Regions from separate parts of the Staphylococcus parequorum genome, predicted to be linked through region 1. Evidence: a T-box and tRNA genes for the amino acid it is inferred to sense, from the RefSeq annotation. Region 1 holds a T-box; the other holds one or more tRNA genes.
The links. The T-box of region 1 lies ahead of AAA453_RS07580 (valine--tRNA ligase). A T-box ahead of a tRNA ligase gene usually reads a tRNA of that ligase, here a tRNA-Val.

Region 1 (3,392 bases):
AAATTATTTATATCATGGTCATCATTCTTCTATGGATTAATGTCATACTGACCTACGATATTGTAAAGGGTATCGTTGCAGTACTATTGACTTTACTTATAATCAGGTTGTATAAAAATAAAAAGATTGTTAAAAATAGTCACAAAAAACGAGATTTATAAAAGTTTTAAATTTTACAACACTTTTCTATTTATTTAAAATTAAAAATGTAGAATCGCTACTCTGTGAATTGCCAATATAAAAAATAAGGCTGAGACAAAATACATGTCTCAGCCTTATTTTTTATATAGTCTATTGAAATAATTTGGGTTTTGGGCGGGCATTTTGTTGAATCATGCTGAAAGATATCGAAAAATAAAATTTTCTCAAAAGGGAATGATCTATGGCTAATTAAAGCCTTTGCCTCGATAATGCTTTGGATTATTAGGACATGATTGCATATGTGCATTATACAAACCGGCAGCTTCTAAAAATGAATAAACTGTCACTGGCCCTAAAAATTTAAAACCATAACGCTTCAATGTTTTCGATAATTCTGTTGCGCGTGTGTCTACAGTAATACGATCACTTGGATGTGTATAGCCACAATCGATAGGTTGGTGATCTACATATGACCATAGAAAATCACTGAAACTTCCGAAGTCTTTTTCTATTTCAAAATATCCTTTTGTTTGTCCTACAATAGCTTCTATCTTTTTTCTATTATGAACGATATTAGGAAATGTCATCAAGCGGTCTATATCATCTGGTGTCATTTTGGAGATAAGCACTGGATCAAAGTCATAAAAAGCTTCTTCGTAAGATGCTTTTTTCTTTAAAATTGTTAACCAGGAAAGACCAGCATGTTGTGATTCTAAAGCCATCAGTTTAAATAATTTCAAGCTATCATAAAGTGGTTGGCCCCACACTTCATCATGATATTCCAGATAGGTTGGATCTTTTGTGCCAAATGCGCATTCATTCATATATTTTCACTCCATTCCATTGACTTATCTTAACATCCATTATACTATAATTAAGTAAAGAAATATTGTCTACTGGGAAGAGTAAATAGGCTTAGATTTAACAGAGAGTACATGTATGCTGAGAATGTACAGTTTAACTTATTGAAGGTAGCCCACATTGAACTTTAGCTGAAATACTACAATGTAATTGTATGTAAAATAGGTTAAAGCGTGTTTGAGCGTTAATCATAATTTTAAGTGCTTGAAATTAGTGAACTAATTTCTTGAATTTAGGTGGTACCACGGGAAATCCGTCCTATATATTTATAGGGCGGATTTTTTATTTTAAGGAGGATTTTAACGAATGGAAATGAAACCAAAATATAATCCGAACGAAGTTGAGTCAGGGCGCTATGAAGAATGGCTTGATAAGGGCTATTTTAAAGCGTCTGAAGATAATACAAAAGAAACATACACAATTGTTATCCCACCACCAAATGTAACGGGTAAATTACACCTAGGACATGCATGGGATACAACGTTGCAAGATATATTGACACGTATGAAACGTATGCAAGGTTACGATACTTTGTATTTACCTGGTATGGACCATGCTGGTATAGCAACACAAGCCAAAGTAGAAGCTAAATTAAATGAGCAAGGATTATCTCGTCATGATTTAGGTCGTGAAAAATTCCTTGAACAAGCCTGGGATTGGAAAGAAGAATACGCTACATTTATTAGAAAACAATGGGCTAAACTAGGATTAGGTTTAGATTACAGCAGAGAAAGATTTACATTGGATGAAGGATTGAGTAAAGCAGTTAATAAAGTATTCGTTGATATGTATAAGAAAGATTTAATCTATCGCGGAGAATATATTATTAACTGGGATCCCATCGCTCGTACTGCGTTATCAGATATTGAAGTTATTCATGAAGACGTACAAGGTAAATTTTATCATTTTAAATATCCTTATGCAGATGGTGAAGGCTATATAGAAATCGCTACAACACGTCCTGAAACAATGTTAGGTGATACTGCGATTGTTGTGAATCCTAATGATGATCGTTATAAAGATATCATTGGCAAAAAAGTTATATTACCAATCCTAGGTAGAGAATTGCCTATCTTAGCAGATGATTATGTAGATATTGAATTCGGTAGTGGTGCTATGAAAGTAACACCTGCGCATGATCCAAATGACTTTGAAATCGGTAACCGTCATGACTTAGAACGCATTATTGTTATGGATGAATCTGGTAAAATGAATGACAAAGCTGGTAAATACGAAGGTTTAGATAGATTTGACTGTCGTGAACAGCTTGTAAAAGATTTAGAATCTGAAGGTTTAGTTATTAAAATAGAAGAGCATGAACATTCTGTTGGTCATTCTGAACGTTCTGGTGCAGTTGTAGAACCTTATTTATCTACACAATGGTTTGTAAAAATGAAACCTTTAGCAGAGCAAGCATTAGATAATCAAAAAACAGATGATAGAATCGATTTTGTACCTGCAAGATTTGAAAAAACATTTAACCGTTGGATGGAAGAAATTAGAGATTGGACAATTTCACGTCAATTATGGTGGGGACATCAAATTCCTGCATGGTATCACAATGAAACTGGCGAAATTTACGTCGGTGAAGCAGCACCAGAAGATATTGAAAATTGGACACAAGATGAAGATGTATTAGACACATGGTTCTCTAGTGCATTATGGCCATTCTCAACGTTAGGTTGGCCAGACGTTGAAGCTGAAGACTTCCAGCGCTACTTCCCAACGAATGCATTAGTAACTGGTTATGACATCATCTTCTTCTGGGTGGCAAGAATGATCTTTCAAGGATTAGAATTTACTGGAAAACGTCCTTTCGATGATGTATTATTACATGGATTGGTCCGTGCAGAAGATGGACGTAAAATGAGTAAATCTCTAGGTAACGGTGTTGATCCAATGGATGTTATCGATGAGTATGGTGCAGATAGCCTAAGATATTTCTTAGCAACTGGTTCTTCACCAGGTCATGATTTACGTTACTCTACTGAAAAAGTTGAATCTGTATGGAATTTTATCAATAAAATTTGGAATGCAGCTCGATTCAGTTTAATGAATATTGGGGATGACTTTAAAGTTGAAGATGTAGACTTATCAGGTAATCTATCATTAGCAGATAAGTGGATTTTAACGCGCTTAAATGAAACGATTGCTAACGTTACAGATTTAAGTGACAAGTATGAGTTTGGTGAAGTTGGTCGTACGCTTTATAACTTCATTTGGGATGATTTCTGTGATTGGTATATTGAAATGAGTAAAATACCAATGAATAGCGATGATGAAGCACAGAAACAAGTAACGCGTTCTGTACTAACTTATGTGTTAGATAATACAATGAGAATGTTACACCCATTCATGCCATTTGTTACTGAACAAATTTGGCAAAATCT
Region 2 (3,392 bases), 190 kb from region 1:
GATGTGTTAACCACTTCACCACAACCGCCATGGCAGGGGCAGTAGGAATCGAACCCACATCAAAGGTTTTGGAGACCTGTATTCTACCGTTGAAATATGCCCCTATTAAATTAAAGTTATATGGTGGAGGGGGGCAGATTCGAACTGCCGAACCCGAAGGAGCGGATTTACAGTCCGCCGCGTTTAGCCACTTCGCTACCCCTCCCGAAAGATGGTGCCGGCCAGAGGACTTGAACCCCCAACCTACTGATTACAAGTCAGTTGCTCTACCAGTTGAGCTAGGCCGGCTTGCATTAAAATGATTCAGGACAGAGTCGAACTGCCGACACATGGAGCTTCAATCCATTGCTCTACCAACTGAGCTACTGAACCATAACAATAATGGCGGTCCCGATGGGATTCGAACCCACGATCTCCTGCGTGACAGGCAGGCGTGTTAACCGCTACACTACGGGACCTAAAATAAAAAATTGCGGGAGGCGGATTTGAACCACCGACCTTCGGGTTATGAGCCCGACGAGCTACCGCTGCTCCATCCCGCGGTGATAATATTAATGGCGGAGGAAGAGGGATTCGAACCCCCGCGGGCCGTTAAGCCCCTGTCGGTTTTCAAGACCGATCCCTTCAGCCGGGCTTGGGTATTCCTCCAAAAATATTAGGTAAATAAATTATATTCAATTATTATAAAAATGGCGGAGGAAGAGGGATTCGAACCCCCGCGAGCTGTTAAGCTCCTGTCGGTTTTCAAGACCGATCCCTTCAGCCGAACTTGGGTATTCCTCCAAAAAATTATATGGACCTTGCAGGATTCGAACCTGCGACCGAACGGTTATGAGCCGTTAGCTCTAACCAACTGAGCTAAAGGTCCTAAATATAATTTACAACTAATAATTAGTGGCGGTGGAGGGGATCGAACCCCCGACCTCACGGGTATGAACCGTACGCTCTAGCCAGCTGAGCTACGCCGCCGTTGTAATTTAGATTGCATTTAAATATATGGTGGAGACTAGCGGGATCGAACCGCTGACCTCCTGCGTGCAAAGCAGGCGCTCTCCCATCTGAGCTAAGCCCCCATATTATTTTAAGGATATCGGGAAGACAGGATTCGAACCTGCGACCCCTTGGTCCCAAACCAAGTGCTCTACCAAGCTGAGCTACTTCCCGTAAAATAGTGCGCCCGACAGGGGTCGAACCTGTAACCTCTTGATTCGTAGTCAAGTACTCTATCCAGTTGAGCTACGGGCGCATAATTCTATTTTCATGGGATAATGCCGAGAACCGGAATCGAACCGGTACGGTGATCTCTCACCGCAGGATTTTAAGTCCTGTGCGTCTGCCAGTTCCGCCACCCCGGCAAAATAATGGAGCAGAAGACGGGATTCGAACCCGCGACCCCGACCTTGGCAAGGTCGTATTCTACCGCTGAACTACTTCTGCATATGCGGGTGAAGGGAGTCGAACCCCCACGCCGTGAGGCGCTAGATCCTAAGTCTAGTGCGTCTGCCAGTTCCGCCACACCCGCGATATTAAAATAATGGTGAGCCATAGTGGGCTCGAACCACTGACCCTCTGATTAAAAGTCAGATGCTCTACCAACTGAGCTAATGGCTCAAAACATGGTGCCGGCCAGAGGACTTGAACCCCCAACCTACTGATTACAAGTCAGTTGCTCTACCAGTTGAGCTAGGCCGGCTATTAAAAAATAAATGGTGGAGGATGACGGGTTCGAACCGCCGACCCTCTGCTTGTAAGGCAGATGCTCTCCCAGCTGAGCTAATCCTCCGTATAAAATTGCCTGGCAACGTCCTACTCTTGCGGAACGTAAGTCCGACTACCATCGGCGCTAAGGAACTTAACTACTGTGTTCGGCATGGGAACAGGTGTGACCTCCTTGCCATTGTCACCAGACAATGAACTGTATAAAAATTATACATTCAAAACTAGATAGTAAGTAAAATTTGATAATGCCAAACAAAACACTTTTTAAATTTGATTAAGTCTTCGATCGATTAGTATTCGTCAGCTCCACATATCGCTATGCTTCCACCTCGAACCTATTAACCTCATCATCTTTGAGGGATCTTATAACCGAAGTTGGGAAATCTCATCTTGAGGGGGGCTTCATGCTTAGATGCTTTCAGCACTTATCCCGTCCATACATAGCTACCCAGCGATGCCGTTGGCACGACAACTGGTACACCAGAGGTATGTCCATCCCGGTCCTCTCGTACTAAGGACAGCTCCTCTCAAATTTCCTGCGCCCACGACGGATAGGGACCGAACTGTCTCACGACGTTCTGAACCCGGCTCGCGTACCGCTTTAATGGGCGAACAGCCCAACCCTTGGGACCGACTACAGCCCCAGGATGCGATGAGCCGACATCGAGGTGCCAAACCTCCCCGTCGATGTGAACTCTTGGGGGAGATAAGCCTGTTATCCCCGGGGTAGCTTTTATCCGTTGAGCGATGGCCCTTCCATGCGGAACCACCGGATCACTAAGTCCGTCTTTCGACCCTGCTCGACTTGTAAGTCTCGCAGTCAAGCTTCCTTATGCCTTTACACTCTATGAATGATTTCCAACCATTCTGAGGAAACCTTTGAGCGCCTCCGTTACTCTTTAGGAGGCGACCGCCCCAGTCAAACTGTCCATCTGACACTGTCTCCCACCATGATAAATGGTGCGGGTTAGAAATCCAACACAGCAAGGGTAGTATCCCACCAACGCCTCGACGTAAGCTGGCGCTCACGTTTCAAAGGCTCCTACCTATCCTGTACAAGTTGTACCGAATTTCAATATCAGACTACAGTAAAGCTCCACGGGGTCTTTCCGTCCTGTCGCGGGTAACCTGCATCTTCACAGGTACTATGATTTCACCGAGTCTCTCGTTGAGACAGTGCCCAAATCGTTACGCCTTTCGTGCGGGTCGGAACTTACCCGACAAGGAATTTCGCTACCTTAGGACCGTTATAGTTACGGCCGCCGTTTACTGGGGCTTCGATTCGTAGCTTCGCCGAAGCTAACCACTCCTCTTAACCTTCCAGCACCGGGCAGGCGTCAGCCCCTATACATCACCTTACGGTTTAGCAGAGACCTGTGTTTTTGATAAACAGTCGCTTGGGCCTATTCACTGCGGCTCTCCTGGGCGTTAACCCTAAAGAGCACCCCTTCTCCCGAAGTTACGGGGTCATTTTGCCGAGTTCCTTAACGAGAGTTCGCTCGCTCACCTTAGAATTCTCATCTTGACTACCTGTGTCGGTTTGCGGTACGGGCACCAAAATTCTAGCTAGAGGCTTTTCTTGGCAGTGTGAAATCAACGACTCGAGGAAACAATTTCCTCTCCCCATCACAACTTGACCTTAAGAGTGCCGGATTTGCCTAACACTCAGTCTC

Region 2: it has a tRNA-Val gene. The T-box ahead of AAA453_RS07580 (valine--tRNA ligase) is inferred to sense a tRNA for this amino acid. The anticodon was not compared.

What each region holds. Positions count from the first base shown of each region.
Region 1 is NZ_CP150682.1:1,568,628-1,572,019, forward strand. Features, by position in the region: gene AAA453_RS07575 (DNA-3-methyladenine glycosylase I) at 387-965, opposite strand; T-box leader at 1,025-1,266, shown strand; gene AAA453_RS07580 (valine--tRNA ligase) at 1,309-3,392, shown strand, end outside.
Region 2 is NZ_CP150682.1:1,382,896-1,386,287, reverse strand. Features, by position in the region: tRNA gene AAA453_RS06670 (tRNA-His) at 1-28, opposite strand, end outside; tRNA gene AAA453_RS06665 (tRNA-Trp) at 31-104, opposite strand; tRNA gene AAA453_RS06660 (tRNA-Tyr) at 122-205, opposite strand; tRNA gene AAA453_RS06655 (tRNA-Thr) at 213-288, opposite strand; tRNA gene AAA453_RS06650 (tRNA-Phe) at 300-372, opposite strand; tRNA gene AAA453_RS06645 (tRNA-Asp) at 383-458, opposite strand; tRNA gene AAA453_RS06640 (tRNA-Met) at 471-542, opposite strand; tRNA gene AAA453_RS06635 (tRNA-Ser) at 556-648, opposite strand; tRNA gene AAA453_RS06630 (tRNA-Ser) at 691-783, opposite strand; tRNA gene AAA453_RS06625 (tRNA-Ile) at 795-868, opposite strand; tRNA gene AAA453_RS06620 (tRNA-Met) at 896-969, opposite strand; tRNA gene AAA453_RS06615 (tRNA-Ala) at 998-1,073, opposite strand; tRNA gene AAA453_RS06610 (tRNA-Pro) at 1,091-1,164, opposite strand; tRNA gene AAA453_RS06605 (tRNA-Arg) at 1,173-1,246, opposite strand; tRNA gene AAA453_RS06600 (tRNA-Leu) at 1,270-1,355, opposite strand; tRNA gene AAA453_RS06595 (tRNA-Gly) at 1,363-1,437, opposite strand; tRNA gene AAA453_RS06590 (tRNA-Leu) at 1,441-1,522, opposite strand; tRNA gene AAA453_RS06585 (tRNA-Lys) at 1,536-1,611, opposite strand; tRNA gene AAA453_RS06580 (tRNA-Thr) at 1,618-1,693, opposite strand; tRNA gene AAA453_RS06575 (tRNA-Val) at 1,708-1,783, opposite strand; rRNA gene rrf (5S ribosomal RNA) at 1,794-1,908, opposite strand; rRNA gene AAA453_RS06565 (23S ribosomal RNA) at 1,990-3,392, opposite strand, start outside.